DNA from 4 places in the Peribacillus sp. YIM B13481 genome. Region 4 is predicted to be linked to each of the others. Evidence: riboswitches for the same ligand, from Rfam matches in the RefSeq annotation. Region 4 holds a riboswitch; each other region holds the start of a gene.
What was found. A riboswitch is a leader RNA that binds a small molecule or an ion and turns the genes downstream of it on or off. The one in region 4 is predicted to bind cyclic di-AMP.
Positions count from the first base shown of each region.

Region 1 (7,940 bases), on a different contig from region 4:
TTTCAAATCGTTTCCTTCAAGAAGCATATGATAGGTTTTGCCTGAACCACTGACTGCGCCAAGTATAATTTTCAGCCGGCCCTTTTTTATTTTTAATATGGAATTCAATATCTCATCTGGGGTTTTTCTTCGGAATTGTTCTAACATAATACTGACCTCCTAAATCCAGTTCAAGGTTAAAAGGAGAGTGAAAAACTCTCCTTTTCAAAAGTTATTTTAGTTGGTCCAATGCTATGTTTAATTTTAATACATTCACTCGGGGGTCTCCAAAAACTCCTAATGACCGTCCTTCCGTATATTTATCAACAAGATTAAATATACTTTTTTCAGATACACCTCGCTCTTTAGCAATGCGTGATACCTGAATTTTCGCCCCTTGGGGTGAAATATTTGGATCAAGGCCCGAACTAGAGTTTGTCAGTAAATCAGCAGGTATCTCCTCTTGTTTGACAGTAGGGTTCTCTTTTAAAAATGTTGCCAAATCTTTTTTTGTGCGCTTGATCATGTCCTCATTGGATGGGGCATAATTGGGTGTACCTGAGCCTGCCGCATCATATTCTATAGAAGAAACACGACCATGAAAGTAACCTGGGTCCTTAAAAGATTGACCAATTAGTTCAGAACCTATGATTTTTCCTGATTCGTTTTTTATTAAACTGCCATCTGCTTTTGCAGGCATAATGACTTGAGCAACACCTGTCATTAGCAATGGATAGGCAATTCCACACATAACAAGTAGCACCAGAACTACGCGTATATTTTTCAACATGGATTCTCACCCTTACTTTTGATTTTAAGCTAAATGAAACATGACTAGGATTACATCGATAAGTTTGATTCCTATGAAAGGAACTATCACTCCACCTAATCCGTATATGAACAAATTCTTGGTTAATAATCTTGAAGCACTCATAGGAACGTATTTTACACCCTTCATTGCCAATGGTATGAGAAGGGGGATAATAACAGCGTTAAAAATTAAAGCTGATAAAATAGCACTTTGTGGTGTAGCCAGATTCATAATATTTAGAGCCTTCATCTGCGGAATGGCCAACATAAACATAGCTGGAATGATCGCAAAGTATTTAGCCACATCATTCGCAATACTGAAGGTTGTCAAGGCACCCCGTGTCATGAGTAACTGTTTCCCGATGGCCACTACCTCGATAATTTTTGTAGGGTCAGAATCCAAATCCACCATATTCGCGGCTTCCTTCGCTGCGACGGTTCCTGTATTCATCGCCAATCCAACATCAGCCTGGGCCAATGCAGGGGCATCATTCGTTCCATCTCCCGTCATGGCCACAAGTTTGCCTTGTGCTTGTTCCTGTTTAATGACAGAAATTTTATCTTCAGGCTTGGCTTCGGCAATAAAATCATCTACTCCGGCTTCTTTAGCAATGGTATTAGCAGTCAATGGGTTATCACCGGTACACATAACGGTTTTAATTCCCATTTTCCGCAATTCATCAAAGCGTTCCCTCATGCCTGGTTTTACTGTATCCTTCAAGTAAATGACACCCAGCACACGGTTTCCTTCTGCAACAACTAGTGGCGTACCACCCGCAGATGCGACTTCATTAGTAATGCTCTCTAAATCCCCAGGTACTTTTTCACCTTGTTGCTGTAAATATTGTCTTATTGAATCAGCAGCACCTTTTCTGATTTTTCTACCATCAGAAAAGTCTGTACCACTCATCCGAGTTTCAGCCGTGAACTCAATTCCTACTGTCCCGGTTTTATCTAATTCTTTATCAGATAAACCGGCTTTTTTAGCAAGTTCGATGACAGATCGGCCTTCAGGCGTTTCATCGTGTAATGATGAATGAACAGCCACTTTATTTAACTCAGCTTGGCTTATCCCCTTAACCGGTAAAAAAGCTGAAGCCATGCGGTTCCCATGGGTGATCGTTCCTGTTTTATCAAGGATTATGGTATTAATGTCACCAGCTGCTTCGACAGCTTTTCCCGACATGGCAATGACGTTAAATTGAGTAACCCTATCCATACCCGCTATCCCAATGGCAGACAATAGGCCCCCAATGGTTGTTGGTATCAAACAGACCAGTAATGCAACTAAGGTTGCTATGGGTAATGTGACTTTAATATAAGAAGCAATTGGTACTAGTGTAGTGCAAACAAGCAAAAAGATAAGGGTCAAACTAATAAGCAGGGTACTCAGTGCAATTTCGTTAGGTGTTTTTTGCCTTTTAGCTCCTTCTACGAGGTTAATCATTCGATCAAGAAAGGATTCACCTGGGTCTGAAGTAACGATAATTTTGATAAAGTCACTGATGACTTTCGTTCCTCCAGTTACAGAACAGAAGTCCCCACCAGATTCTTTGATTACAGGAGCTGATTCGCCAGTAATTGCGGACTCATCTACTGCGGCTACTCCTTCAATTACATTACCATCGGTTGGGATTAAATCATTGGTTTCCACCAAGACAATATCGCCTTTACGGAGTTCTGTGGCTTCCACAACCATTATAGAACCATCTTTTTGCCATAACTTTGCCTTGGTATCCTGTTTCGTCTTTTTCAGGCTTTCGGCTTGCGCTTTACCCCGCCCCTCTGCTAATGCTTCGGCAAAGCTAGCAAAGAGTATTGTAACAAGCAGTATTACGCTTACGGCTATGTTATAACCCCTATCCGATGTTCCTCCAAAAAAGTTTGGGAATATGGATAGTAAAAGAGTGATTACAAATCCTATTTCAACTACAAACATGACAGGATTTCGAGCCATTATTCTTGGATCTAATTTTTTAAAGGCATCTTTTATAGCTTGCCAGACAATTTCCTTATTGAGAGTCCCTTTACGCGTTGTACTCATTGAGAATACTCCTTTTCTTCATTATCTAATTGTGAGCCATTCTGCTACTGGTCCGAGTGCAATTACTGGGAAGAACGTCAAAGCGCCAATAACTAATACCGTTGCTAAGAGAATGACCAGGAAAGTGCTATTATCTGTCTTAAACGTTCCAATCGTCTCGGGAACTCGTTTCTTTGTAAGTAATGAACCTGCGACAGCGATTAGTGCAATCATAGAAAAGTAACGGCCAAACAGCATGACTAAGCCGGTGGATAGATTCCAAAATGGAGTGTTATCCCCTAAACCTTCAAATCCGGAGCCATTATTAGCTGCTGAAGAGGTAAACTCATAAACAACCTGCGAAATTCCATGAAAACCCGGATTAGAAATAGCCGAAGTGCCCATTTGTGTAGCTAAAGCTATGGCCGACGGAACTAAGATGATTAATGGATGTAAAAGGATGGCAATCGCTATTAGTTTCATTTCCCTACCTTCAATTTTCTTACCTAAAAACTCCGGCGTTCGTCCAACCATCAACCCGGCAATGAATACAGCCATTATTGCGTACATAAGAATATTGACCGTCCCTACTCCATCACCGCCAAACACACAGTTCAACATCATTTCTGCCAATGGCACTAATCCTCCAAGTGGAGTAAGCGTATCATGCATATTATTGACTGTACCTGTAGTAGCTGCTGTCGTAACGGCTGTAAAAAGGGCACTCTGTGCGATTCCAAACCGCACCTCCTTCCCTTCCATACTTCCATTCTCTTGAGAAATCCCTATTCTCTCTAATGCTGGATTTCCATTTTGTTCGCTGAAATACGTAACACCTAAGAACACAAGGAACATTAATCCCATTGCTAAAAAAAGAATCCAACCTAATTTCTTGTTTTTTGCCATATATCCAAACGTTAATGGAAGGGCAACAGGTATCAGAAACATTGATAAAATCTCTAATATATTGGTGAAACCATTAGGATTCTCAAAGGGATGTGCCGAGTTGACACCAAAAAATCCACCGCCATTTGTCCCTAAATGTTTAATAGACTCTAACGCAGCTACTGGCCCACGTGCAATATTCTGCTTCGCACCTTCCAATGTAGTTGCAATGGCCGTAGGATCAAGGGTTTGCGGAACCCCTTGAGATACTAGGACAAGACCGATTAAGATAGATAACGGCAGTAGTACCCGGGTGATGGAACGAATTAAATCCACATAAAAATTCCCCATACTGAACTGCCCGGTCAGGCCTCTGAAAAAAGCCATACATAACGAAAGACCGGTAGCTGGTGTCGTGAACATCAAAAATATGATGACGACCATTTGCGATAAATAAGAAAGTCCCGATTCCCCGCTGTAGTGCTGTAAATTGGTATTGGTAAGGAAGCTTACAGCAGTATTGAATGCCAATAATGGATCCATGTTGTCTATCTTACTTGGGTTACCCGGTAAAATTCCTTGAAATCGAATGATCATGTACGAAATAATAAACATGACTAAATTACTCAATAGTAGTGCCTTTACATATTGCTTCCAGTTCATATCACCGGTATTAATACCAGATAATTTATAAATGCCCCTTTCTAACCATCCAAACATCCGATCTTGTTTTGTTGTTTCAAGGGAATAAACATTAGCTAAATATTTCGCCAGTGGTATTGCCAGGATAATGACGAGTGCCAATACCAGACCGATTTGTAAAAAATCCATTTGCATTTCCTCCGTTTTGTAGCTATTAATATTTTTCCGGGTAAATTAAAGCATGAATTAAATACAACGAAAGTGCTCCAACAATAAATAATAAAAACATCGTTTCTACTCTCCTTTTTCTTCTATAACTTTGTTACAAAAATGGATAAATCCAAAAAATGTTAAGAATGAAAAAGCTGTAAGTGAAACTGATATAAGATCCATTGACGTCTCTCCTTCCAAACTATAAAAATTTCAAACTAAAATGTACTCACCCCCTTTGAGTTTCTTAAAGAAACTAGGTTCCACTTGTTAGCAGCCAGTTATAGCTGTAACATTCTGGTTTACTGAAGATGACAAAATCAGCTCCCATTTTTTATATAGACTAGAATATTGATGATCATGAGTGACAACAAAAAACCTATAAGATTTGAACTCTGAAAATATTTTCACAAGATTAATTCCATCAAACAGAGAATTAGGGAATAGATAAACACAGTTATCCTGCTCTGATTTATGAACCATTTTTCCATCACATTCCTTCAGGTTTCTTGTAGGCTTAAACCATTCTTCATCATAGTCTACAGTTTCTACATTACTTGTATCCGTGTGGGTGGCCCCTATACTTTCCTTTACAGATATAAATAATTTTCCTTTTCCAACAAGCAGCACTTTTCCCATACAATCCACCCCATTAGTACTTTCTCTTATTAATTTTCAATCTGCATTCTTTCTGGGGAAGAGAAGCCTGCCAGTTGATAACATAAAAAAATAGACCAATGCTTACTCTTTCCCCATGTATGCAGCCATGCAGTAGCTATCCATATCCCCGCGTTAATAAATACGATTCACGCATCGGTTATTGGATTAATTGCAAAGCAAACATATAAAATTGGAGAAAAAGTACTCATTGGTCTACTTATCACCCAGCAAGCTTTACAGCTCTCTGTGCGATCTGTCTTCCAAGACACCTTTTCGTTTATAGGCATAATAAAAAGACCTACGGAAATGACAGGTTGCTATCTTGCTACAAACATAACAAAAAAAGCCTCCTGAATTAAGGTGGTCTTATGACCTCCTTCGCTTTAGCCGACGAAGTTAGCTGACGGGTAGGATGGCGAAAGAGTATCTCATCCCTTCTGCAAATGCAGAATTAACCCCAAAAATAGTGGGTCCTCCGTTCTCAATTTCTTGAGATTTGGCCGATATCAAATTGTTATTTATGTGGATTATTCTACGCTCATCATTAAATGTTTGTAAACCTCATAAAATCACGATATTAATTCAAAATCGACCAAATAAAGTCATTTTAGTCCGAATAAGTCATCAAAAGCTAACTTTACTTAATAATTCTAGTGATTACATTTTTTTATAGGTTTGTAAACTTACATTGACAATAACTAAGGTTGGGCATTATGATAAATCCCATAAATTCCCGAGATAAAATGGAGGCATTATGTTAAATCCAAAAAAGAAACTTGAAGCAGAAATAAGTGCAGCATTTATTAAGTTCCAGCGTGATCTGATAGGCAGAGGACCACAGGAAGCAAAAACATATATAATTAATGACATGTTGATTACTCGTTTTAAAGGGGTCCTGACTGTGGAAGAAAAGCATCTTGTCAGTCACAATTCCGGCAAAAAACTTGTAAAAAAAATGCGCTCGCTTCTTCGTGAAATGTACACTAAGGATTACGAAAAAATAGTTGAAGATCATACTGGATGTAAAGTTCTTTCTTCCCATAGTGATATTAGCACTAAAACAGGTGAAAGAATTGAAGTTTTTATACTGGATAAAGATTTAGAGAGGTAATTAGAAACCATCAAATAATACTGTTTAAGTTACATGAATTATCATTTTTATAAAATTTATATATATATTTTAGGTTAGAAGGCTCGCATGTTGTAAGTCGCAACAGATCGCCAACAGCTTCATAGTGCTTTCTAATTCGATGAAAGGTTAAAATAATGATAGGTAGAAATACCAATACCTACAAAACCTGTGGAATTTAGTAAAAAAAGAACATCATTGTGATGATAAAGTTAATTAACCCGCCAATTGAATTAATAATTAGTTTTGGAATCCAACCTTTAGGTTTTTCTCTAACCCATTTAAGCATCATTCCTGTTTGGGATAAGGGAAAAGGGATAAATACTCCAACAGCGTAAAAAGGTATCAGATGATCTGTTTCTCCTTTGAACACAATGATTAAGAGCTAGCATCTTCTTTTAAAGCTTTAAGGATTTTCTCTATTGTTCGTACAACTTATCCAATTTTGTGGTCCTACTGGTGACTATGTTTGTTTAGCAGTTTCAAAATAAACAGGACATTTGTCGGAAGGGGAATATAAAATCTGAGGGGAACTAGTAAGGTGTATTGAAAATAAAAAAGAGGGAGATGGCGCTTTGAAGAAATTACTTACCTGTTTGATAGTATTAGCAATAGTCCTGGGGATATCTTTTTCCACTGCTTCAGCATCTGCCGGAGGATTTCACCACCCGCAAAGCTGGGATAAAAACTCGATTTTGCGGAAGGACACTCATGGGGTGGAAGTCAAAAATATGCAGTATATCCTCAATGTCATGGGTTTTTATACTGATTCAGCAGTGGTTGACGTTGATGGGATTTTTGGGCCGAAAACCGAAGCGGGTGTAAAGAAATATCAAAAAGAAAACCATCTGATAGTGGATGGTGTGGTTGGCCCCAAGACGTGGACCAGTTTCTCGCAATATATTAAAAAGAATGGCGAGAACACCTATGGAGCAGGCGGGTACATGGGTCTCAGAATCAAATGGAAGTACGACGATTCTTCTTATACATCAGGCTCAAAAGCCTATATTTACGGTAATGGAGATACATTAAGTGACCAATATCGCCTGTATGCGAATTAAAAACTCAGGTAGGAGGCCCTTATTAGTTAAATGAGGCTAAAAGATAGGTCCTCCGCTTCTAAGCGATGTCAATGAAGGAGAGAGGGATAATTCTTTTAAAATTCTCCTTTCTATTAGTTTCAGGTTAATTGTAAAAAGCCGATGATTCCTACGAAAGAATCATCGGCTCTATTCATTCAGAACTATGCGCTTTCCTCCAACCTAATTTGAAGGAAATAAGATTAACCTTTACTTAAGACAAGAGATCATAAGGTTAATGAAGCAATTTTTCACAAAAGGGAAGCCCCTTCTTCTCATTCTGAAGAGGGGGCTTCCCTTTTGTTGTAAAGAAAGAAAGCTGCCTCTGCAATTTCTTTTAATAAAGCACCTGTGGTTCAAAACCTTTCAAGACTCCCCAGTAGTGAGCAGGCTTTTTTTCAACATTTGTATATGATCATGAGAAATGGGAATTAATTGTATCTTCAACTTTCTTTAACATACCTTTATATGAGTCTTCATCAAGGTAACCAATACTTCCGAATAGTAAATGTTCCACAGGTTC
Region 1 is NZ_JBHZPE010000004.1:94,657-102,596, forward strand. Features, by position in the region: gene ACFX4X_RS04620 (histidine kinase) at 1-147, opposite strand, end outside; gene kdpC (potassium-transporting ATPase subunit KdpC) at 212-769, opposite strand; gene kdpB (potassium-transporting ATPase subunit KdpB) at 794-2,833, opposite strand; gene kdpA (potassium-transporting ATPase subunit KdpA) at 2,855-4,528, opposite strand; gene ACFX4X_RS04640 (potassium-transporting ATPase subunit F) at 4,554-4,628, opposite strand; gene ACFX4X_RS04645 (hypothetical protein) at 4,820-5,188, opposite strand; cyclic di-AMP (ydaO/yuaA leader) riboswitch at 5,580-5,721, opposite strand; gene ACFX4X_RS04650 (Na-translocating system protein MpsC family protein) at 5,964-6,320, shown strand; partial or broken gene ACFX4X_RS04655 (amino acid permease) at 6,400-6,723, opposite strand; gene ACFX4X_RS04660 (peptidoglycan-binding domain-containing protein) at 6,914-7,399, shown strand; gene ACFX4X_RS04665 (NAD(P)H-dependent oxidoreductase) at 7,833-7,940, opposite strand, start outside.
Region 1: it holds a riboswitch for cyclic di-AMP, as region 4 does, so the genes downstream of both, ACFX4X_RS04645 (hypothetical protein) here and ACFX4X_RS20615 (cation:dicarboxylate symporter family transporter) in region 4, are expected to answer to the same signal.

Region 2 (7,940 bases), on a different contig from region 4:
AACTGTGGAGACAGGAAAGGGTTTTTGTTTTTTTGTTCGGTTTGAATTTTATGCTCTCCGCATGGTATGCATTTTGGTTTTATAAAGGCTGGCTTCCTTTAACAGAAAGGTTCCATACCTTGGATACTTTTAATTTTGCCAGATTTCACTTTTTAAGGCCGATGGTGATTTACTTGGGGTTTGCCCTCGCCATAAAAATCATCTGGGAACACAGTGAATTTGCTAAGAAAACCCTTTTAATCTTCATTGCCGTTCAAATCATGGTTTTAATGGGTTTCAATGAAGAAATCACTAACAATAAAAAACCATCTTTTAAAGAGTTCTATGCAGAAAGCCTTTTTCAGGATATAGAAGAGCATATTGGCCTCCCACAGGAAGAATATCGGGTTGCAAGCATCGGTCTACATCCTGCTATCGCCCAATTTAATGGGTTTTACACGCTCGATAGCTATAACAATTTCTATCCGCTTACATACAAACATCAATTTCGTCAAATAATTGAAAACGAATTGGCAAAGAATAAAAACATCAGAATCTACTTTGATGAATGGGGAGGACGTTGTTACCTATTTGCCGATGAGCTTGGTAAGCATTATATGTTCAAAAAAGGCTCGAAGAAAGAGTTGGATAATTTGGAGATTAATGTAGATGCGTTTAAAGGATTAGGCGGCAAGTATATATTTTCTGCCGTACCAATCAACAACGCGAAGGAAAACGGGTTGGAACTGGATAGGATTTTCACAAAGAAAGGGACCGTTTGGAAAATTCATTTATACAGAGTCATTTGAAAAGGGGGGGATATTGTGAATTCACCGATAGTGACGATTGTTGTACCTTGTTATAACGAAGAAAGTGTTTTGCAGGATACCATTTCCCAGCTTTGTGGATTGGTGAGGGGTTTAGTCGAAGAAAATGTTGTGTCTGGTCAAAGTAAAATTCTATTGGTTGATGATGGAAGTAAAGATCAAACATGGAAGATCATATATAAGGAAACGATTAACAATGAATATGTTCGTGGACTAAAGCTTTCACGGAATGCAGGCCACCAAAATGCACTCCTTGCCGGATTGTTTACAGCCAAGGAAGCCTCGGATTGTGTGATTTCAATTGATGCAGATTTACAAGATGATATTCAAGTCATCCCTGAATTCATTCGGAAATTCACTGAAGGATGTGAAATTGTATATGGCGTCCGCCAAAAAAGGGACCTTGATTCATTTTTTAAACGAACATCTGCAACTGGCTTTTATAAAATGATGAACAAAATGGGGGTCAACCTTGTCTATAATCATGCAGATTTCCGGCTAATGAGCAAAAGGGCGATCGTGGAGTTGGAACGATTTGAAGAAACGAATCTTTTTTTACGGGGAATCGTCCCGCTTATTGGGTTTAAGACGGACTCTGTTTATTATGACCGCAAAGAAAGATTGGCAGGGGAAACGAAATATCCATTTAAGAAGATGGTTGCTTTTGCTCTTGATGGCATTACTTCCTTTTCAGTAACACCGATCCGGCTTGTATTATGGCTAGGATGTCTTTCCTTTTTCATTAGCTTACTTTTTGGGTCATACTTTTTATGGTTAAAGTTTTTTGGGCAGACCGAAACTGGTTGGACCTCATTAATTACCTCCATCTGGTTGATCGGCGGACTCCAGTTGATTGCTGTCGGCTTGATTGGGGAATATATCGGTAAAATCTATAATGAATCCAAACGCCGGCCTAAATATATTGTGGATCTGGATTTATTTAATCCGCTCGATTTAAATAAACGGGAGCAACTAGATAATGAACGGACAAGTATTGAAAAACTATCTAAAACACACTAACTCCTTTATCCGCTTTTTATTGGTTGGAATGGTCAATACAGGGGTTGGACTTTCCATCATGCTTTTTCTCATGAATGTTCTTGAATTATCTTACTGGATCTCTACCTTTTTCGGCAATGGTATGGGAGCAGTAACGAGTTTTCTGTTGAACAGGACTTTTACTTTTAGAAGCGATATAGATTGGCGGAGAGGGGTTGCCCGTTTCTTTTGCGTCATCCTGATTTGTTATTCCGCGGCTTATTCTTTAGGACAAGCCATTGCAGGATCCTTGGAAGCATCCGTTCATTTTTCCATTCAGCAAAATGTGGCTGTACTTATCGGAACAATCTTTTATACAGTACTGAACTATATTGGCCAGAAATACTTTGTCTTTAAAAAAAGCAATTTGGGAACAATTCAAGAAGGAAGGAACTGATTAGAATCAAAGAATGCCCCTTTGGATGGAAATCAAAGTGGATTTCAAGAAGCGAATTTTTGATTTTCAGCGTGGAGTTTATATATTGCAAACCTATCCAAGCGGGGGCAGATCCTTTTAATAAGAAAGGTGAACCGTTAATAAATTAGAGATTTAAACAGTTTCGTAATTCGGTAATTTTCCCTTTTAAGGACCCACCGTTTTTGTTCTTTCATTTCTTAAAAATTGATTGGGAAGTTTCTCTTTTTTAACAAGTTATTCACCTTTTTCCTACCTTCGAATCATGCACTTGGATGACTTATGTTATATACGTCAGAACAAAGCCTCACTTAAAATAAATTATTATTTTACTGTGCAAAATTTTCATTTACTTTTCCATTTCACGGGAGTATGATAATCAACAGTTTCGTATTTCTAAATCGCTTAAACCTTATGGTACGGGGGGTCCGGTATGGGATTATTTTAACAATCCAAGGGGTGAATCCTTTCAAGGTAGGGCTACTCTTAGGTCCGAATCCGACAGCTAACCTCGTAAGCGTTATATGAGAGGGAAGGTGGAGCTTGTTAGACAAAAAAGTGGATGTCTACAGGTCTATTTAGTTATGACTTGTGGGCATTTTTCCATTTTTTTTGTTTTTTCTATAGCTGGGTAACATAAACTTATAACTTAAAAATGGTGGTGAATTCTTGATGTTATCTTCTATAAAGAGGTTTTTGATCGGGAGACCTTTAAAATCAAATGCACTAGGTGATCAAAAGCTTAACAAAACCAAGGCTTTGGCGATATTATCTTCTGATGCTTTGTCTTCGGTTGCTTATGGACCGGAGCAAATATTAATCGTTCTGATCACGGTCGGTGCTGCGGCATTCTGGTATTCCATACCCATCGCCATCGGAGTATTGTTACTGTTGGCTGCATTGATCTTGTCCTATAGACAAATCATTTTTGCTTATCCTCATGGCGGGGGAGCCTATGTGGTTTCAAAAAACAATTTAGGTATCAATCCAGGGTTGATAGCTGGAGGATCCTTATTGGTCGATTATATTTTAACTGTAGCTGTAAGTGTTTCTGCAGGTACGGATGCTATCACGTCCGCCTTTCCCGGCCTTCATGCATATAATGTAGGCATAGCCATCGTTTTTGTATTTCTGCTTACCATCCTTAATCTAAGAGGGGTTACGGAGTCGGCCTCTGTTTTGGCCTATCCGGTGTATCTATTCGTTTTAGCATTGTTCATCTTGATTGGTGTAGGAATTTACAAAATCCTGACAGGAGGAGTCTCACCGGAATTACACGCGCCAATCGGGACTCCAGTAGCGGGCATCAGTTTATTCATACTGCTAAGAGCATTTGCATCAGGAAGTTCCGCATTGACAGGAGTCGAAGCGATTTCCAATGCGATTCCGAACTTTAAAGACCCAGCTCCGAATAATGCTGCAAAAACTTTAATAGCTATGGGTTCCTTACTGGCTGTATTATTTACGGGAATCGTATTCTTAGCCTACTATTTAAGCATTGTTCCTAGCGCAGAGGTAACGGTCGTCTCGCAGATTGCTGAAGAGATCTTTGGTCGGAATTTCATGTATTTCTTCATTCAAGGTACGACTGCATTGATCTTGATTCTTGCTGCCAATACTGGCTATTCCGCTTTCCCCTTGCTTGCGGTGAATCTTGCAAAAGATAAATTCATACCAAGGGCGTTTACGATTAGAGGGGACCGATTAGGATATTCCAATGGAATTATCATACTAGGACTTGCATCCATCATCTTAATAGTCGCATTTGGGGGACATACAGAAAATCTTATTCCACTTTATGCGGTAGGGGTATTTATTCCATTTACGTTTTCCCAGACCGGGATGATTGTCAAATGGATACGCGAAAAGCCAAAAGGCTGGATCATGAAATTAACCATTAATTCAATTGGTGCCACTATTAGTTTTATCGTCACGATGATATTCTTTTTAACCAAATTTACTCAGGTTTGGCCTGTTTTGATTTTTTTACCTATCATCATTTTAATTTTTCATCGAATTAGGAAGCATTATGAAGCAGTCGGAGACCAGCTAAGGATTACAACTTGTGAGCCCATCTTGCCAATAGAAGGGAATATCATTATTGTGCCTGTGGCCGGTATAACTCATGTGGTTGAGAACTCTTTAAATTATGCTAAATCTCTATCAGCACATCAGGTCATTGCCGTTTATGTTGCTTTTGAAAGAGAAGATGAAAAGAAATTTGAAGAAAAGTGGAAAAAGTGGCAGCCAGATGTTAGACTCGTCACACTAAACTCTTATTACAGGAGTATCATACAGCCATTAACTAAATTCGTGGATACAGTTGAACATAAAGCGAGTGAATCCAACTATAAAGTTACGGTAATAATCCCGCAATTTATTCCGAAGAAAGGCTGGCACAATATTCTTCATAACCAATCAAGTTTACTGATTAAGGCCTACTTGCTTTATAGAAGAAATGTAGTTGTTGCGACAGTTCCCTATCATTTGAAGAAGTAAGTTCCATCATCTAAGAAAAGAAGCAAACCTACATATGGTTTGCTTTTTTATTGGGCTCTGTTCGTATATTATTTATAATCTCATAATTAAAAAGACAGCACTACGGCTGTCTTTTTTCAAACTAACGCCCCCGATATAATAAGATCATTCATTAATAACTCATTAAATTCACAATAACTATTATTGCTCAGTAAGGTGCAAGGATACTTCATCTTTCATAACATATAGGCTACTGGATTTTGCATTTGCTAACTAGAGTATTTCACCATAATCATATTGGTGTTAGCCTGGGTAAATGCATGGTCATGATGTTAAGCATAACGGCAAGTTTAATGCTGCCATTCCTGTTGCCCGGCAAGCTGCGGTTTTACCGTTCTGGCCATCTCAATATGTGCAGTGGCAGCATCAATAGCGGAAGGCCATTCGGTTTAACAGCGGTTATGGAGTCTCTATCAACAACACTGATAGGAGCCATGCTTGGGGTCATGCTGGCTCTTGATTCACAAACTTTCATGATCATTTCGATGAATCTGAATACCTTCCCAGTATATTCTTTGTGACTTTTTATATAAAGAGAGAGGATGTAAAAGAAACAAAAAGTGGGAGGGGATTTGCTCCTTTTCTTTCTGACTCTCTTGTTCTCCCTCATCTTTATCGGAACGACGGCTGTTTATGAAAGTGATTATTTCAAGGTAGTGATGATTCGGAAATGGACATGCAACATCATAACATGGTGGGTAGCTGCAATTAATATCACTATCGTCAAAAAGGGCTGAGACTGCAGCCCTTTTTGTGTTGAACACTATTTCTGCGGGAACTGGATAAAATTACCGAGGTTCAATTCAAATAATGCGAACAACATATTAAGAGAATATAAAATGAAATTTCCGTTAGTACATACAAATATGGGGGTTGAAGATGGATATATTATTAGCTCTCTTGCCTGCATTATTCTGGGGAAGCATCGTTTTATTTAATGTGAAACTTGGGGGGGGACCCTATAGTCAAACACTAGGTACAACGATTGGCGCCTTGATTTTTTCAATTGGTGTTTATATTTTTGCCGATATCAAGTTGTCACTTTTGGTGTTTGGCGTCGGGATCGTTTCTGGATTGTTTTGGGCCGTTGGACAAGCTAATCAGCTTAAGAGCATTGATTTAATGGGTGTTTCCAAAACGATGCCGATATCAACTGGATTACAGCTCATTTCAACGACTTTATTCGGGGTCATTGTTTTTCACGAATGGTCTACTATGAAAGCGGTCATTTTAGGCGTTTTGGCACTAGTTTTCATTATTATAGGAATTGTCTTGACCTCCTTGGAAGATAAAGAATCAAAAGAGGGCAAATCGGGAAACTTGAAAAAAGGAATCATTATTCTCCTCATCTCGACGTTCGGTTATTTGGTCTATGTGGTCGTAGCCCGGCTTTTCAATGTTAATGGCTGGTCAGCATTGTTCCCTCAAGCGATCGGGATGGTGATAGGCGGTCTATTATTGACCTTTAAACATAAACCGTTTAACAAATATACGATCCGCAATATAATTCCCGGACTGATATGGGCTGCAGGGAACATGTTTTTATTCATATCCCAGCCCCGTGTTGGAGTGGCTACGAGTTTTTCCCTTTCTCAAATGGGCATAGTCATATCAACTCTCGGCGGGATCATCATATTACGTGAAAAGAAAACGAAGCGCCAACTAATTGGAATCGTTATAGGAATTATCTTGATTATCATAGCCGGGATTATGCTCGGATTGGCAAAAAGTTAATTGGAGGGTGATTAAATGTATACAGATTTAGAGGGTAAGGTCGTTGTTATAACCGGTTCATCCACTGGTTTAGGAAAGGCGATGGCCATTCGCTTTGTTCAGGAAAAGGCAAAGGTCGTGGTTAATTATCGCACTAAATCAGAGGAAGCGGACAGTGTATTGGAAGAAATCAAAAACAGTGGTGGGGAAGCTATTGCAGTGAAATGTGATGTCACGGTTGAAGAAGATATGATTAACATTGTTCGATCTGCGGTAAAGGAATTCGGGAAACTTGATATATTCATTAATAATGCAGGAGTAGAAAATGCCGTTCCATCTCACGAGATGCCGTTAAGCGACTGGAATAGGGTAATTGACACCAATTTAACCGGTAATTTCTTAGGCTGCCGTGAAGCGATCAAGTATTTTGTCGAGAACAATGTTAAAGGGAATGTGATAAACATGTCCAGTGTACATGAGATGATTCCCTGGCCTTTATTCGTACATTACGCGGCAAGCAAGGGCGGTGTGAAGTTGCTTACGGAAACCCTGGCGCTTGAATATGCACCGAAAGGGATTCGTGTGAACAGCATTGGACCTGGAGCCATCGCCACGCCAATTAATGCCGACAAACTTGAAGATCCCAAAAAGAAAAAGGATCTGGAAAGCATGATTCCAATGGGGTATATCGGAAAGCCTGAAGAGATTGCCGCGGTTGCCGTATGGCTGGCATCTTCAGAATCCAGTTATGTAACGGGCATCACTTTATTTGCTGATGGCGGGATGACGAAATATCCTTCATTCCAAGCTGGAAGAGGATGAATGTATCTGCCTGGAAAAGGCAGGATTTAAATCGAGAAGGAGCACTGCCATCAAGGCTCATTTAACTCATGAATGAAGCAGCAAGAATCCCAGCAGGAGCGATCTGCTGGGATTCTTGTCTTAAAAGCATTAACGAGTATGATGATTATACCAGCTAATGAAGTTATCGACGACCGTATCGATAAACTGGACAGTCGACTCATGTGTAAGACTGCCTTCGTCATTGATTTTGTCATGCACGGCTCCGACGTATACTTCATTCCCGGGAAGGAGCGGGGAGGAGATGCCTAGAGCGAATAGAATTTCACGTAAATGCAATTGAGCTTTAACCGTTCCTAATTGTCCCATTGACGCACCCATGATCCATGAAGGTTTGCCAATCAAGACTTTATCCACACGTGACAACCAATCGATGGCATTGCCCAATACGCCTGGAATCGTCCCATTGTATTCAGGCGTTACCCATAGGACTGCATCTGCATCAGCCACTTTGCTTTTAAATTCTTTCACGACTGCAGGAGGCTCATTTTCAATATCTTGATCATAAAAAGGAAGGTCCCGAATGTTTAAGATTTCGAGATCAAAACGATCTTGATATCTAGTTTGAA
Region 2 is NZ_JBHZPE010000035.1:36,813-44,752, forward strand. Features, by position in the region: gene ACFX4X_RS18010 (DUF6044 family protein) at 1-788, shown strand, start outside; gene ACFX4X_RS18015 (glycosyltransferase family 2 protein) at 804-1,826, shown strand; gene ACFX4X_RS18020 (GtrA family protein) at 1,786-2,241, shown strand; cyclic di-AMP (ydaO/yuaA leader) riboswitch at 2,652-2,795, shown strand; gene ACFX4X_RS18025 (APC family permease) at 2,932-4,758, shown strand; gene ACFX4X_RS18030 (hypothetical protein) at 5,004-5,318, shown strand; gene ACFX4X_RS18035 (hypothetical protein) at 5,370-5,534, shown strand; gene ACFX4X_RS18040 (RhaT/GlcU family sugar-proton symporter) at 5,677-6,531, shown strand; gene ACFX4X_RS18045 (glucose 1-dehydrogenase) at 6,547-7,332, shown strand; gene ACFX4X_RS18050 (NADPH-dependent FMN reductase) at 7,462-7,940, opposite strand, start outside.
Region 2: it holds a riboswitch for cyclic di-AMP, as region 4 does, so the genes downstream of both, ACFX4X_RS18025 (APC family permease) here and ACFX4X_RS20615 (cation:dicarboxylate symporter family transporter) in region 4, are expected to answer to the same signal.

Region 3 (7,940 bases), on a different contig from region 4:
CAATTTAATGTGTCTTCGTCATTCATGTTAGACTTATAGTTAGGAGGACAACAACCAGGTACGACAAGAATATCAGCTGATGTAACTTCAGAAAAACTCAAATCGGCATGCAAATGCCCCATTTTAGAATCCAGCTTGATTAAACCCCTATCTTTGGCGACAAACTTCACTTCGATACCCTTTACGGCAGCAAATACCTCGTATGGACCAATTGCATCTAGGGCTGTGATCCCATTGTAAAGCATGATTGCGACTTTCATGATGAACACTCCTTTAAACATAGTATTTTGGCTAAATTTCAGGATTGGACCGAACCGGACCGGACCGGACCGGACCGTCCGGTTTATTATACATGCTCATTTAACTTTTTTCATAAATTAATTAGTAATTTTAGTGAACAAAAAAGCTAAAGAACCAAGAGGTATTAGGATTACCCCTAGTTCTTTTCTGAGTAGTGCTGTAAAAGTATACTTATTTGCCCAATGCTATGAAGCATATGTTCATTATTTAAAGACAAGCGACTTGCCATAACGGCGCCTTCTATTGTGGAAAACAAAAAGGATGCTAAAGAATAAGAATCTACATCTTGAAGAAATTCTTTTGAACGAATTCCCTCATCAATGATAGATTGTATGATAATTAAAGTATGATTATGGGCTTCGTCAGCTTTATCATGAAGTTCTGGAAATCCAAAATCAGTTTCTATGGCCGTATTAAGTAGAGGACATCCGCCATCAACAGGTGGATTATTAACAGCATCTTTATAAATATGACACATTGCTATTAATTTATCTGTTGCTGTAACTTTAGATTTTGTAGCTTCAAAAAAATGATTCCAGATAATGCTTACAGAATATTCGAATGAAGCAATAGCAATTTCGTTCTTATTTTCAAATCGTCTATATATTGCTCCTTTTGGTAATCTTGTTGCTTTCATAATATCTTGTATAGAAGTTTGACTGTAGCCTTTTTTATTAAATAAGGCTAAGGAAGTTTGAATAATAAGTTCGCGTGTTTTATCTACCTTATTCATTTATTTTCTCCTTTGTATGTGAATGTAACATTTATTATATCTAAAAATGCAACCTCTGCCTAATAGTCTCTATGGGGGCTAGGTATGGCTAAAACTGTGTATAAAGTTTTAAATTGAATCAAGAAGGAGATTATTCCGTGGATTGGTTTATCAACTTTTTGTGTGAAGTGAAAAGGAGCTTGCCTAGTTATTTTTTTCTTCTTTTTTGCGTTTTATCTCCAACTTTCTTTCTTTTTATTATTAGGGGAAAAGACGTTTTTTCGAAAAAAGGAAATTTCAATCTCATGAACTTCTTTTAAAAAGACAGCAATTTTCTTTCCTGCTTATAATAATAATCGAAGGTGAGTGAACATGAAAAATAGTATAAAAACAAAAATGATAAAAATACTCAGTGGTAACAGGGAAACTAGATTACCCGTTCAAGTTGCAGATACTCAAAGAAAAAGAGAAAAGGGCTTAATGTTTGTTGGAAAATTACCCGAAAATGAGGGGATGTTATTTGTGTATTCGGAAAAAATATATGGTGGCTTTTGGATGAAAAACACATTCATTCCTTCATCTATTGCTTTTATTGATTCAGATGGGGAAATTCTAAAAATACTTGATATGGAGCCTTGTAAAGAGGATAAATGTTGTCCTACCTATGATCCAGAACTTTCTTATCATTATGCAATTGAGGTGAATCTTTGATGGTTTGAAAAGAATCAAATCAAAGAAGGGGATTATGTAAAGTTTGATTGAATTGATCTCACCTCACCACTAGTTCTTAGAGGTGAGGTGATTTTTCAATGGATATTTATGTTAATATTACTGAAAAAATTGTGAAGAAATGTACTTAAACTAACAGGTGCTTTAGTTCATTAACAGGGGTTGCTGCGGCAGCCTTTTTGTATGAAAACATATTCGTGAAAGGCCATACTAAAATAAGTCCACCATATTCTAATTTAGCTAAAGGCAGGTTAGTTCAACAGTGCTGTTTGATCTTTGTTCAACAATAGGGCCCTTTAATTGAATAAGGGTCACAGAAATGATCAATCAAACTTTTATATAAAAGAACGATTCAATTGAATATATTAAGAGCGTGTTTTGAACATTCTTTTTTTTTCAAAACACGCTCTTTCTTTTTGTTCGTGTATCAAGATTATTAGTATCAATTTGATCAAACATTATTCTAAAGCAACTGAGTCATTAGTAAAATATGAAAAAAGTAATAGTATCAGTATGTCCAAGATTTAGAGATTAATTGCAATTGTCTTGAAGTTTTTGCACCAGAACCAAAGATTTGCTTAAGCGGCAGAGATGCTTTTTTTATGTCTTAATTGAAGAACAAAAAATAAGTAAGTACCAGCATTCAAGACAAATCCAAACACGGCTAACATTAGCGCATAGCTCCATACATCATGTAGATCATTTCCAATCGAGATAAGATCCCGAAATCCTTTTATAGCATACGTCATTGGAAGGAATGCATGTATGTGTTGATAAAATGGAGGTGCTAACGCTATAGGGAATGTACCTGAGCTACCGCCAATTTGCAATAAGAGTAGAATGAATCCAATAATCTGTCCTATTTTTCCAAAAATGGTGCAGAGCATTTGCGCCAAAGATAGGAAAGTAAGACTCGTCAAAATTGTAAATAGATATAAGCCCCATGCATTTTTAACTTCTAGACCCATCCCCTGGATAAGTATAGTAACTGCTAGAATGGATTGAATCAAACTAACCACAATAACAACACTGTGCTTACTGAGGAACCAAGAAGCCCCGGATGTTGGTTCTAACGGTGTTTCTTTAAGTTGATAACTAGAAGAGAAAATTAATGCACTAGCCATCAAACCAATAGACAAAATATAAGGAATTAAGCCAGCTCCATATTCATTTACCTCACTGATTTTGTGTGGTTCCAACTTTATTGGATTAGACAACATGTCGTAATTTTTATCATTCATTTTCAATTCATTCGCTTTTGTAGCACCAGATTGTAACGAAGAATGTAATTGACCTGTTCCGTCAGATAGATGGGAAGATCCCTTATATATTGATGCGGAACCATCTGCAAGTTTTTGAGAGTCTTCACTAAACTGATTGGCACTAGAGTTAAGTTTTTCAATCCCTTTTGCAAATTGATTGCTTGCATTGTCCATTTTTAATATACTGTCGGAAACAGCGCGAGTTCCATCTGTTAATTTGTTAGCACCACTATGTGCTTCGGCTAACATTTTGTTAAATGTCCCTAGATTTGAACTAAGGGTATGTTGCCCTTCAGCCAATTTATTAGCGCCTTCATACATCGATAGTTGTCCTTTTGCAAACAGATCAAGTTGACTCTGCACTTGCTGTGAATTTTGTGAAACGGTTAACATCGTAGACTCGAATTCCGTAATTTCTTGTTTTAAATCATCTGCAGTGGAAAGAGACATGAAAGTATCCAAATTCAAAAGCAACTGTTGTTTTTCTTCCTCAGAAAGACTTTTGCTTTTAAGGATAATCCTTTTTTGTTCTTTAACTAGTTGGTTCTGCCCTTGAAGGATTTGTTGTAAGGAGTTCAGTTGACTAATCATTTCAGGCTGTCTTTCATATATATCCCCCAACGCGATTAATAGTGGGTCAACTTTGTCTTGAATTTCAATTGTACCTTGGTGTGCCTGCTGTAGGTTTCTTTTAAGATCATTAGCTCCTTGTTCTAATTGTTTAGAACCTTTGGCGAGATTTTCACCAGTTTTGTTAAGGACACCCAAGCCATTTTCTAAATTATCCATACCACTATTAAGTGTTTGAACCCCGTTAGACAATTGACCAATTTCCGTTTGAAATTGTTGAGTTCCATTGCGTAAACTTTGTGTACCATCTTTAAATAAGACGGTACCAGCAGCTAAACTCTGCAAATGGTCTTGTAGTGTTTTGGAGGAATTTGTAATTTTGTTGGCAGCCTGGTCTATTTTATTCGCTCCTTCAGCTGCTTTTTGTAAATGCTCGCCTACTTCATTTAAACTATTAAATAATGTGACTGCATATTGTTTTGTGATAGAATTTGATATTTTCTCATTGATTTTACTAATTCCAGAGGTTGCTATCTTTGATGCAGTATAGTTTTTCCCCGGATTTGTGTAATATCTCAGGCCCATTTTACTAGGATGTTTATCTAACAAGGTAGCTCCATTTTTAGAGAAATCATTTGGAATTTCGACTACCATGTAAAAATCTTCATTTTTTAATCCTTTAAACGCTTCTTTACTATTGGTAAATTTCCATTTAAACGAGTGATTCTGTTTCAAATCATGAACCAAATCTTTTCCTAACTGTAAATTCTGCCCAGAAAATTTTGATCCCAGATCTTCATTTACTACTGCAATTGGAAGATCTCCAGTTTTAGAATAAGGATTTCTAAAAGCGGATAGAAAAATGCTGCTATAGAGCAACGGTACAAAAAGAATGACTATCAATGTTAACCCAGTTTTGCGATGGCTGAAAATATTTTTCCACTCGCCTCTTATCATATTCAATTATATTATCCCCCATTGTTTCTAGTACTAAATATATTTTGTAGGACCCTAATTTCATAGCTAATTTTACTATAAGATGTCCTTGGGTGTTAGACTTCATTTTTCCATTTTTAATAATTTTTTTAATTCGCCCAATTCACCGTCTGGAAACGATTAGCCCACGTTTACATGTTCCGGAAGCTGCTCATTATGTATATGATTTTACCGTGAACTTAAATTCAAGGGTGATGAAATCCTGCGATTCAGCGAGTATTGGTGAGAAAGTCGTATAAACTGAGGGAGTTGAAGAAGGATTTTGTTTTTACGTTAAACTGTATACAGTTTAACGGTTTTAGGAGGTGAAAATGATGAAACGTGCGATAGGAATTTTTCTTACTCTTTCATCTTTACTAACATACTTAATAGTAGACATGCTTTATGACCCTGTTAAGAATACAATAACAACAACAGATATGAATTCAGGAGTTACAACAGTAACAGTACATTATCAATATCCTTTGATGTTTTGGGTAATTTGTGTCATTTTAATAATTACTTTTATTCTTGGGATTTACTTTATTCTAGCAAAGGAAAAGCAATATGAGGAATGTCCACTCTGTGATACTCCAGAATATACTAGAAATAAGTGAATCGAACTCCCATGAAAATTAAAAAAGCACAAAATCCAGAAAAAACCACAATAAAATAGACCCAGTAAAAACGCTTTTAAAAAAAAGGCTGAGCCTTATGAGTGATCTGATTGAGTTTGGTAAATCGTTAAACAAAAACCTCCAATTATAGCAAATTAAGTAGAGGCTAGCGCGACGACCAAAAAAGGATTAATCTCCCATGAGTGCTACCCATAAAGGGCGCGACAGTCGGTGGTACACCGTGGTCATCGGAGTCAGACTAACGGATGGGCTCAAAGGTACCATAGTTCAAAGACCTTCTTCGCCAGCCATTAAAACATTATCGACATAGAGACCAATTTTCATTCTCTGTGGTGAAGCGCTGATTTTTGCGCTTCATGAATGGCTAACGGGGCAGTTTAATGAAAAAGTGAGGACATACACAATGGTATGAGTTCAATATCTAAAGGTACTTTCTTGTGGACTTATATTCTAATCATTGTTTATGGGTTCTGCAATTTGTTCTTTTGTGGGACCTCCATATTGCTGGTTAATGTCTTTAGCTAACTCATCTAAAAATTCATCAGATAAAAAGGGACTATTATCTTTGAACATGTAAATCCTCCTTTCGTGTTAGAAATCAAAAATACTAAAGCATGAACTAATATGTACTACTAACATTTCCGTTATCCTCGGTTTTAATCTTTTACATAAAATTCATTTACATTCTCTGAACACAGGAGTATTATAATCACAGTTCAAATTTCTAAATCGCTGAAACCATTAGGTACGGGGGAACCATTTTTGTGGGTTGTTACTTAACCCAAGGGGTGAATCCTTTCAAGGTAGGGCTACTCAAAGGTCCGAATCCGACAGCTAACCTCGTAAGCGTTAAATGAGAAGGAAGGTGGAACTTGTGACACACGAAAAGTGATGTGCCTACAGGTCTATTAAATATGACTTGTAGGCACTTTTTTATGCATGTAAAATTATTTCTTTTTTGAGTAATTACTATTGATAAGGGTAAAAATTAACCAATAGATATATTAGGCGGTGCGTGATTAATGATTCCATTCATAAAAAGGCTTTTAATTGGACGACCTTTGAAATCCAATGAATTAGGAGAACAGAAACTTAACAAAACGAAAGCATTAGCAATCCTTTCTTCTGATGCTCTATCATCAGTGGCATATGGTCCTGAACAAATTTTGATAGTATTGATTACGTTAGGTGCAGCAGCATTTTGGTATTCAATTCCTATCGCAGTTGGTGTATTAATTCTTTTAACAGCTCTCATATTGTCTTATAGGCAAATCATCTTTGCTTATCCTCATGGCGGTGGAGCGTATGTGGTTTCAAAGAGCAATTTAGGTGTAAATTCAGGCTTAATAGCTGGAGGATCCCTATTGGTAGACTACATACTAACTGTTGCTGTAAGTGTGTCTGCTGGGACCGATGCTTTAACATCTGCCTTTCCCACTTTACATAACTATAATGTGGTAATTGCCATTGTATTTGTAATTCTTATTACAATTTTGAATTTAAGAGGAGTAACGGAGTCTGCTTCAATTTTAGCCTACCCCGTTTACTTATTCGTTTTTGCGTTGTTTATATTAATTGGTGTGGGTATTTATAATATTCTAACTGGAGGAGTTTCTCCTGAATTACACACCCCAATAGGTACACCTGTGGCGGGAATCAGTTTGTTTATTCTTTTAAGGGCGTTTGCTTCAGGAAGTTCGGCTTTAACAGGGGTTGAAGCCATATCGAATGCTATTCCTAACTTTAAAGACCCAGCTCCAAATAATGCGGCTAAAACATTAATGGCAATGGGAACCTTGCTTGCCATACTGTTTTCAGGAATCGTATTTTTAGCCTATTATTATGGCATTTCTCCAAGTGGAGAGGTAACCGTTGTTTCCCAAATTGCCGAAGAAACTTTCGGACGGAATTTCATGTACTTCTTTATTCAAGGAACTACAGCATTGATATTAATCCTTGCTGCGAACACTGGTTATTCGGCTTTCCCGTTGTTGGCAGTGAATCTTGCAAAGGATAAGTTTATTCCAAGGATGTTTCTAGTTAGAGGGGACCGATTAGGATATTCAAATGGCATCATCATCCTTGGTATTGCTTCAATACTTTTAATTGTTGCTTTTCAGGCAGAAACAGAGCATCTAATCCCACTTTATGCAGTTGGAGTTTTTATTCCATTTACATTGTCCCAAACAGGAATGATGGCTAAATGGATTCGTGAGAAGCCTCAGGGGTGGCTTCCAAAACTAATAGTTAATACGATTGGTGCTGTTATTAGTTTCACGGTCACAATGATGTTCTTTTTAACAAAATTCTCACAGGTTTGGTCAATCCTAATTTTTCTACCTATCATTGTCCTTCTCTTCCATCGAATTAAAAAGCATTATGAAGCTGTTGGAGACCAACTTAGGCTTACAACTTGTGAACCATCTGTGACCATTGACGGTAATGTTATGATAGTGCCTGTTGCTGGCATGACTCATGTTGTAGAGAATACCTTAAATTATGCTAAATCTCTTTCTCCTGAACAAATTATTGCTGTGTATGTTGCATTTGAAAGAGAAGACGAGAAGAAGTTTGAAGAACAATGGAAGAAATGGCAACCTGATGTAAGACTGGTGACACTGCACTCTCATTACAGAAGTATCATCAACCCACTTACCAAATTTGTTGATACTGTAGAGCATAAAGCAAGGGAAGGGAATTATCGGGTAACGGTTGTCATTCCACAATTTATTCCTAAAAAAGGCTGGCACAATA
Region 3 is NZ_JBHZPE010000083.1:3,156-11,095, forward strand. Features, by position in the region: gene ACFX4X_RS24115 (DJ-1/PfpI family protein) at 1-260, opposite strand, end outside; gene ACFX4X_RS24120 (TetR/AcrR family transcriptional regulator) at 437-1,033, opposite strand; gene ACFX4X_RS24125 (DUF192 domain-containing protein) at 1,385-1,723, shown strand; gene ACFX4X_RS24130 (YhgE/Pip family protein) at 2,320-4,530, opposite strand; gene ACFX4X_RS24135 (hypothetical protein) at 4,884-5,165, shown strand; gene ACFX4X_RS24140 (bacitracin ABC transporter ATP-binding protein) at 5,637-5,759, opposite strand; cyclic di-AMP (ydaO/yuaA leader) riboswitch at 5,907-6,051, shown strand; gene ACFX4X_RS24145 (APC family permease) at 6,209-7,940, shown strand, end outside.
Region 3: it holds a riboswitch for cyclic di-AMP, as region 4 does, so the genes downstream of both, ACFX4X_RS24145 (APC family permease) here and ACFX4X_RS20615 (cation:dicarboxylate symporter family transporter) in region 4, are expected to answer to the same signal.

Region 4 (7,940 bases):
GCAATTCAAGAAGAGTTTTCAAAAGTTAGGCCAAGTCCCATTATCTTGGAAAGCCTTTTGTTGTTTTTGGAAAAAAATGAAAAACGAAGTCCTTTGTGTTCAAAGCTTGTCTTAACGATGAAGGAATATTTGACGAATATATGAAGGAATTACAGAAAGGGGCGTATAGCCTCTTTTTTTGTTGATATCTTAGAGTTCAAAGCCATATGAATTTTTCTATATTTGATTATGTATGAGTTTCAAAATCTGGGGTTTAGGAAAAAGTATAAGTAGTAGGAAAATTCTTTTATTAGTATGGAGGCAAGAATCATGAGATGGAAAAAGGGAATGCTGATTTATAATAAAAAGGCCGGGAACAATAAACTCGAGAGGAATCTTGAGGAATGTCTTCCAGTAATAGCTCCTCATATTGATGAGTTCCTTATTCTACAAACGAAGGAAAAAGGGGATGCATGTCGATTCTGCTCGGAATATGGTGAAGACATGGATGTAGTTTTCGTATTAGGAGGAGATGGAACCGTACATGAGTGTGTAAATGGCCTTTCACCCCTTGGGAAGCGGCCGTTGTTTGGGATATTACCTGGAGGGACTTGCAATGACTTCTCAAGAACATTAAAGATTCCTCAAAATGTTCGTCAGGCTGCGGAGGCAATAGTAAATGGAAAAGTTCGTTCAATTGACATCGGTCAGGCCAACGATGACTATTTCTCCAACTTTTGGGGAATCGGGCTTATTACTGAGGCATCAAGCAATATTGATGTGCAGGAAAAAAACAGGTTCGGAAAGATAGGATATTTATTAAGTGCAGTAAGGACGATTGGTGATAATGCACCCTTTTCCTATAAACTTGAGTATGATGGGAATTTCATTGAAGGGGAAGCAATCATGATTTTGGTCTTGAATGGATGTTTTATCGGTACTAATTTACTCCCCTTTCCCATGGTTAGTCCAGACGATGGGATCTTTGGCGTTGCCATCTTGGAAAACGCAAGCTTTGGTGCATTTTTAGAAATAATAGCGATGAAACGTTCATGGATTGAAAATTTGAGCTCGGAGTCTGGTGTGACTTATGTGCAGGCCGGTAGCATGACTATTGAAAACAAGAGGCCACTTGATGTGGATATGGATGGAGAGAGTTATAGTCAAACACCTACTCGAATTAAAGTACTTGGCCATCATTTATCGGTATTAACTCCAAATTGGTGAGGAGGATTACATGTTAAGGGTAAGTGTATGTGTTTTTTTTGTTTCATTCATTCCTTATTTCTGCAATTGTTTCCAAAATAAGATAAAATATAGGATGATATATCATTTTTTGCAGGAGGAACACATATGGTGTACCAGGTCAGATTGTTAAAGGGCATTTTAGAGCCTCATCGAAGTCGTTATCAACTGCAAAATGCAGAGGCAGTCACACGGCTTGGATGGAAATTACTATTTTTATATTTTCTTAGTATTATAGTATTTGCTATTGGTGGTTATTTTGGCATTGGTTCTGAATCATTTTCTAAAGAAATCACGAAGATGAGTGTTAATGAATTTGAAGCAGGAAAGTTTCTGATATTGAGCGGCAACATAATAGCAAGCCTTATCTACCCATCCATTTACATATTTTTAGCAGCCCTTTTCTTTTGGATCGTTACCGATATCCCATACATAAAATTAGTTATCGTTCAAATGATCATTTTCGGGTTGCAATTATTGGAAAAAGCATTACTGATTCCTCTATTCGTATTAATGGATATAGGCAATGATTCCAATCTTTTTTCATTGGGAGTCATCGGTCAGTATTTTCTCAGAAGTGATTACTTTATTCACTTTTTCAGCGAAATCACCATTTTTCAATTTCTTATTATTGCCCTGCAATATTTCTATTTAAAGGAGTTTTCACAACGAAATAATTATTTGGTCCTTGTAATGATTGTTCTATTCTATCTGGCCACGTGGTTTGTTAAAGCCTTTTTAGCATACATCCAAGTGGGCGTATTTGTATAAGGCGGGTGAAAAGAATGAGTGGGAAATGGAAAATAACAGCGGTCTCTATTGCGTCGATTGTGTTAATAACCGTCAACATATACCTTATTGAAAAAAAAGGAAGCAAAGCGGAACGAACTGTTTTCGTGGAAAACTGGTCAATGGTAAAAAAAGATACAATTACGGATACTATTCAAACAAATGGGGTAATTAAACCTGTAGAAGAGTACGATATCTATTTTGAAACCAAGAAAAATGATTTTAAGAAATTCCTTGTAAAAGAGGGGGATGCTGTAGCGGCTGGCTCCTCGTTGTTTGAGTATACGACAACCGAACTTGATGCACTTAAAGCGAATTTGGAAGCGGAGAAAACTGCTGCTGAGGGAGAAATTGTAGGGATTGACGAATATATTAGGAAGTTAAGGGCTTCTCAAGGGGCCCTGACCCGTGATCCTGATAAAGCGGTCATTGATGAATCGGTGAAAAATAACTTGGATATTAATATAACAACAAGCTCTTCAGATCTTATTAAAAGCAACATTGAGCAAGAAATGTACAAGCAAGAACTCGAAAAAAACAGTTTGAATGAAAAAGTGAAAATGCTTGATGCTAAATTAAGTTCAATTGAGGAGCAGGCTAGCGCGATTGTAACGACGAGTGAAGCTGATGGTGTAGTTAAAAATATCAATAAAAACCTGAAAAACCCCATTATATCCATCGTTTCAACAAATATGGCAATTGAAGGTAATTTCTCTGAAGAGGAGATGAAAAAAGCTAAAGTGGGCATGACTATAAAAGCAAGTTCCTCTGATTTAAAAAAGTCATTGAAAGGAACGATAGGCCGTATCCATTCCTATCCAGCAGAAGAGCCGTCACTAAAAAGGGATAACAAATTTCCATTTCAGGCTTTAATCGAACCGGAGGGTGAAGAAACCGAATCTTTGTTGGTGGGATCCAAAGTCAACCTTGCTGTAATAACCAATGAGAAAGCTGGTGTACCCGCCATTCCCATCGAGGCAGTGCATTACCAAAAAAAGCCGCATGTCTACAAATTGACTAAAAAAGGGTATGTGGATAAACACTACATTTCAAAAGGGCTTAAAGCAGAAGGTAAGCAGGAACTAATAAAGGGACCGTCAGTAGGTGATGTCATCCTGCTAGAACCGAATAGGGTAGCGAAGAACCATTCTTATTTTATTACCCCAATTCAATTTGAAAAAGTGAAAACTGCAACTTATAAAAAATTCACCTCTAGGGAAAAAGTAAGGTATCTGTTACTTGGCATTTTGGAAAAATAACTGCTTCTTTCATAAAGAAAGGGGATGTCAAATTAGTTATTATTTATATATCCATATAGCTTAAATGACTAAAAATCGGGAAGTGTAATACTGGGTGCAATCATCTAGAATGCAGAATATTCAGATATATTTAAAGACTTTTTCTAAAATGGATGAGAATAAACATTTACAGATTAACCTTTTTAGTATAATATTTTATTATAAGTTAACTCGCTTAATCTTATTCCAAGAACGGGGGAACCATTTTTGTGGATTTTAATCCACTAGGGGTGAATTCAGAAATGAAAGGGCAAATTGTGTTTCCAATTCCTAACCCGACAGCTAACCTCGTCAGCGTCTTTAAGGGAACATGTGTGAATATTCACGCCAATATGAAATCGACACATGAAGTGTCTTTTTTTTCGGCGTAAAGACAGAGTTTTTCAAAAAAAGAAAAATTACTTTCTTTCTATTAGTATCTTGTTTCCCTTACCGAGACAAAACGTTTTTGCATCAAAGACTTTATGGAAGGTGAGGAAAGTATATGAAGAAATTCAAGTTAAGTTTAGCTAGCCAAATTTTCATTGGTTTAATTCTAGGGATTATCGTTGGTGCCATTTTTTATGGTAATGAGACGGCCCAAAACTTTTTACAGCCATTCGGAGACATTTTCCTACGAATGATTAAAATGATTGTTGTGCCAATCATTGTATCAAGTCTTATCGTTGCAGTTGCGGGTGTAGGTGATTTAAAAGCAGTAGGTAAACTAGGAGCTAAATCAATATCATACTTTGTGGTGGTAACTATGATTGCGATTGCTGTTGGTTTAATTTCCGCGAATATCCTCCAGCCTGGTGTTGGCGTAAATATGAATCATCTGGAAAAAACTGATATCTCCACTTATGTTGATACAGCAGAAACTAAGCAGCATGAATCGTTTGTAGATACACTTGTTCACATTGTACCATCCAATCCAGTACAAGCTATGGTACAAGGCGATATGTTAGCGATCATTTTCTTCTCCGTATTGTTTGGAATTAGTATTGCGGCTATCGGTGAAAAAGGTAAACCAGTATTCCGTTTCTTCCAAGGTACAGCAGAAGGAATGTTCTACCTAACTAATATGGTCATGAAATTTGCTCCTATTGGGGTATTTGCACTAATCGGTGTGACCATCTCCAAGTTCGGTTTGGAATCTTTAATTCCGTTAGGTAAGTTAGCGCTTTCTGTATACGGAACAATGATTTTCTTTGTAATTGTCGTTCTGGGTCTTATTGCAAAATTTGTAGGATTCAATATCTTTACATTGATTAAACTTCTAAAAGAAGAATTGGTACTTGCGTTCTCTACAGCAAGTTCAGAAGCGGTTCTTCCGAAACTTATGGAAAAAATGGAAAAAGCGGGATGTCCGAAACATATAGCTACATTTGTTATTCCAACTGGATACTCTTTTAACCTTGATGGTTCAACATTATACCAAGCGTTGGCAGCTATCTTCATCGCTCAAATGTACGGAATCGATTTAAGTGCTTATGAGCAAATTACGCTAATGTTAGTGTTAATGATCACGTCTAAGGGTATTGCGGGTGTACCAGGTGTATCCTTCGTAGTTCTTTTAGCGACATTAGGAACAGTGGGTATTCCTATTGAAGGTTTAGCATTTATTGCCGGTATCGACCGTATTCTTGATATGGGACGTACAGTAGTAAACGTTATCGGGAATTCACTTGCAGCAATCGTCATCTCTAAATGGGAAGGTCAATTCAACCCTCCTTCCGATAAAGAATTAGAACAAGTTTCTTAATACAAAAAATCCAGAGTGATATGTCACTCTGGATTTTTTGTGTTTGAAAAGCGTATCCTTTATATTTGACGTGCCAGAAGGTGCAAACGAAAAGTTTTTTAAAGGGAAGCTTCCTCATGAAAAGAATTAATGATAAAACCTTATTCAATTTTACCCGTCGTCAATTCCTCCAACTCTTTATTTTTCACTATTATGGATATTTAAAATTATCGAGTTCGTTCCTTAACCGTAGGTGATTATAGAGTTCAGGTATTCACATTATTCATACGATGCAGATGATGAATAATATTCTGGGTTATATAACTTACTTGAAAACCCAAAAGTTTGATAAAATAACATTATTGATTGAGAGCTCGGAGGGGACCAGGTTATGAAGAATGATAACAATGATATCTTATATATGCATATGCAGGCTTCCGAACGGTTTGTCCTTTTTAATGGACTCAATTTTCGCGAATTTGTCTATTCGCTGCCATATACCTTGGATTCCATCTTATTATTGAAACATCAATTCGATGGTGGGGAATACAATTTGAATGTCCTGCTCGATAGCGCTTCATCTGAGGATATTGCAAAGCTCGTTAAAGAAAATGTCCGGGCATATGGAGATTTCTGTTGGATTGATTTTGAAGAAGAGGAAGGGCTGGATGAATTGGATGGAAGGGAATTAGCTGAACTTTTATATTTAGGGCATGCAAAAACCCATCTGGATCCTCCATTTTTCCGTAAATTGAATAATCAATTTGTGTACCTTGCCCAGGATGATGGCTGGTTCAACAAAATTTATTTTCGTTCACTTTCTACATATTATATGATGTTAGGGAGTCTGATTCCGCTAAAGCTGGAGCCGTTAAAAGTGGAGAGGACGTGGCTTGGAATCAGAAAGAAAAGAGAGCTGACGGCCATTCCTGCAGAAATCATTTCTTCATTGGCTCATATTATGGCAGAGGGGCTCATTTTTTCCTTTCGGCATGTCAAGTACTCAAGAACGAAGATTGAGATACCGGCATGGGTGGTAGGGGATTATTTAAACATGGATGAGATGCATGATGACTTTTCGGATAGAAATATTAAGGAGCCGGATGTTTTTATCACCTTTAATCGAAAAGAAAAAGTATGGGAAAGTGTTATAAAAAATGAATCATTATTCTGATCCCAATTTCCGGATGCGTGGGTTGGATTATTTGATATCTTTGTTTTTTTAGGTGTAAGACTTACTATCTATTGCATAAAAGATAAGGGAGGACGCCGCACAGGAGACAGGGAGTTGTGGCTTTGGCCTATATTCCTTATTGGAAAGGCACCAATGATGGAAGTTTCGCTTTTCCCCGCATTAACAGGCTGTAAGGTATCGATGGAAATGACGGTCGAAGGGTATCAAATGAAAGTGCAATTTAAAAATATGTGTAAAAAACAGCCTGTAAAGCCCGAATGCGACGCATAGGATATGCAAGCACAGGTGTTGCCACAGGATGTGGCGAATCTAACCTGTGTTCCGCTGTTGGTAATTAATGGAAAAGAACCAATGATGGAAGTTTCGCTTTTCCCCGCATTAACAGGCTGTAAGGTATCGATGAAAATGACGGTCGAAGGGTATCAAATGAAAATGCAATTTAAAAATATGTGTAAAAAACAGCCTGTAAATGCCCGAATGGCTTAACTAACCATCATTGGAAAAGAACCAATGATGGAAGTTTCGCTTTTCCCGTTTTAGTGTAAAATGATACAATGAACATGGTTAAAAGAATATTGGAGGGTAATAACTCATGAAAACTAAACTTGGTTTGCTTTATGGTGGAAAATCTGCGGAGCATGAGGTTTCTATGCAGACGGCTTTAGCGGTGATTAAGGCTCTCGATTTAGCAAAGTTTGATATATATCCGATTTACATAACAAAAGAGGGTTCATGGATTAATGGACCGATGTTAACAGGGCCTGCCGAGAGTGTGGAGGCTTTGACTTTTTCGTCGGACAAATTGAACTCGCCTCTTGCCTTGCAGGCACATTCAACTGATGAAAATAGTGAATCAACAGGGTATGACGTAATTTTCCCATTGCTTCACGGACCAAATGGAGAAGACGGGACAGTACAAGGGATGCTGGAATTATTGAATCTCCCTTATGTAGGCAATGGCGTTTTAGCTTCATCAGCTGGAATGGATAAGGTTATCATGAAAAACATCTTTGCCCAAGCGGGGCTTCCTCAAGTTAAATACACTTGGTTCATTCGTTCTGAATGGGAAAAAAATACTGAAAGTGCCATTGAAAAGGTAGCTGATGAATTGGGGTACCCTTGTTTTGTCAAACCAGCTAATTTAGGCTCGAGTGTCGGTATCAGCAAATGTAATGATGCTGATGAATTGGAAAAAGCGGTTGCGGAAGCTTTTCAATTCGATCGGAAGATCATCATTGAAGAAGGGGTCGTAGCCCGTGAACTTGAGTTTGGCATTCTTGGCAATGATGACCCATCATGTTCAGTGGCAGGAGAAATCATCCCTAAGAAAGATTTCTCCTTCTATGATTATTCAGCAAAATATGTTGACGGTAATTCAGCGATGGTCATCCCAGCGGAGATAAAGGAAAGCGAGTACGCAGCTTTATCTGAAATGGCCATTACGGCCTTTAAGTCATTGGATTGCTCTGGATTGGTTCGAGCTGATTTCTTCTTAACGGAAGAGGGCCAAATCTATATTAATGAAGTGAATACAATGCCCGGGTTCACTCCTTTCAGTATGTTTCCATTATTGTGGAAGCACACAGGTGTCGACTATCCAGCGTTAATTGAAAAACTCGTGAAACTTGCCTTGGAACGTCATCAAGAAAAACAACAAATCAAATATACAGTTTGATCATGCAGGTAATGTATCAGTGAACTTCACAATTCT
Region 4 is NZ_JBHZPE010000048.1:5,564-13,503, forward strand. Features, by position in the region: gene ACFX4X_RS20595 (TetR/AcrR family transcriptional regulator) at 1-144, shown strand, start outside; gene ACFX4X_RS20600 (diacylglycerol/lipid kinase family protein) at 310-1,206, shown strand; gene ACFX4X_RS20605 (hypothetical protein) at 1,333-1,995, shown strand; gene ACFX4X_RS20610 (efflux RND transporter periplasmic adaptor subunit) at 2,010-3,272, shown strand; cyclic di-AMP (ydaO/yuaA leader) riboswitch at 3,474-3,623, shown strand; gene ACFX4X_RS20615 (cation:dicarboxylate symporter family transporter) at 3,796-5,055, shown strand; gene ACFX4X_RS20620 (hypothetical protein) at 5,426-6,208, shown strand; gene ACFX4X_RS20625 (hypothetical protein) at 6,503-6,715, shown strand; gene ACFX4X_RS20630 (D-alanine--D-alanine ligase) at 6,822-7,904, shown strand.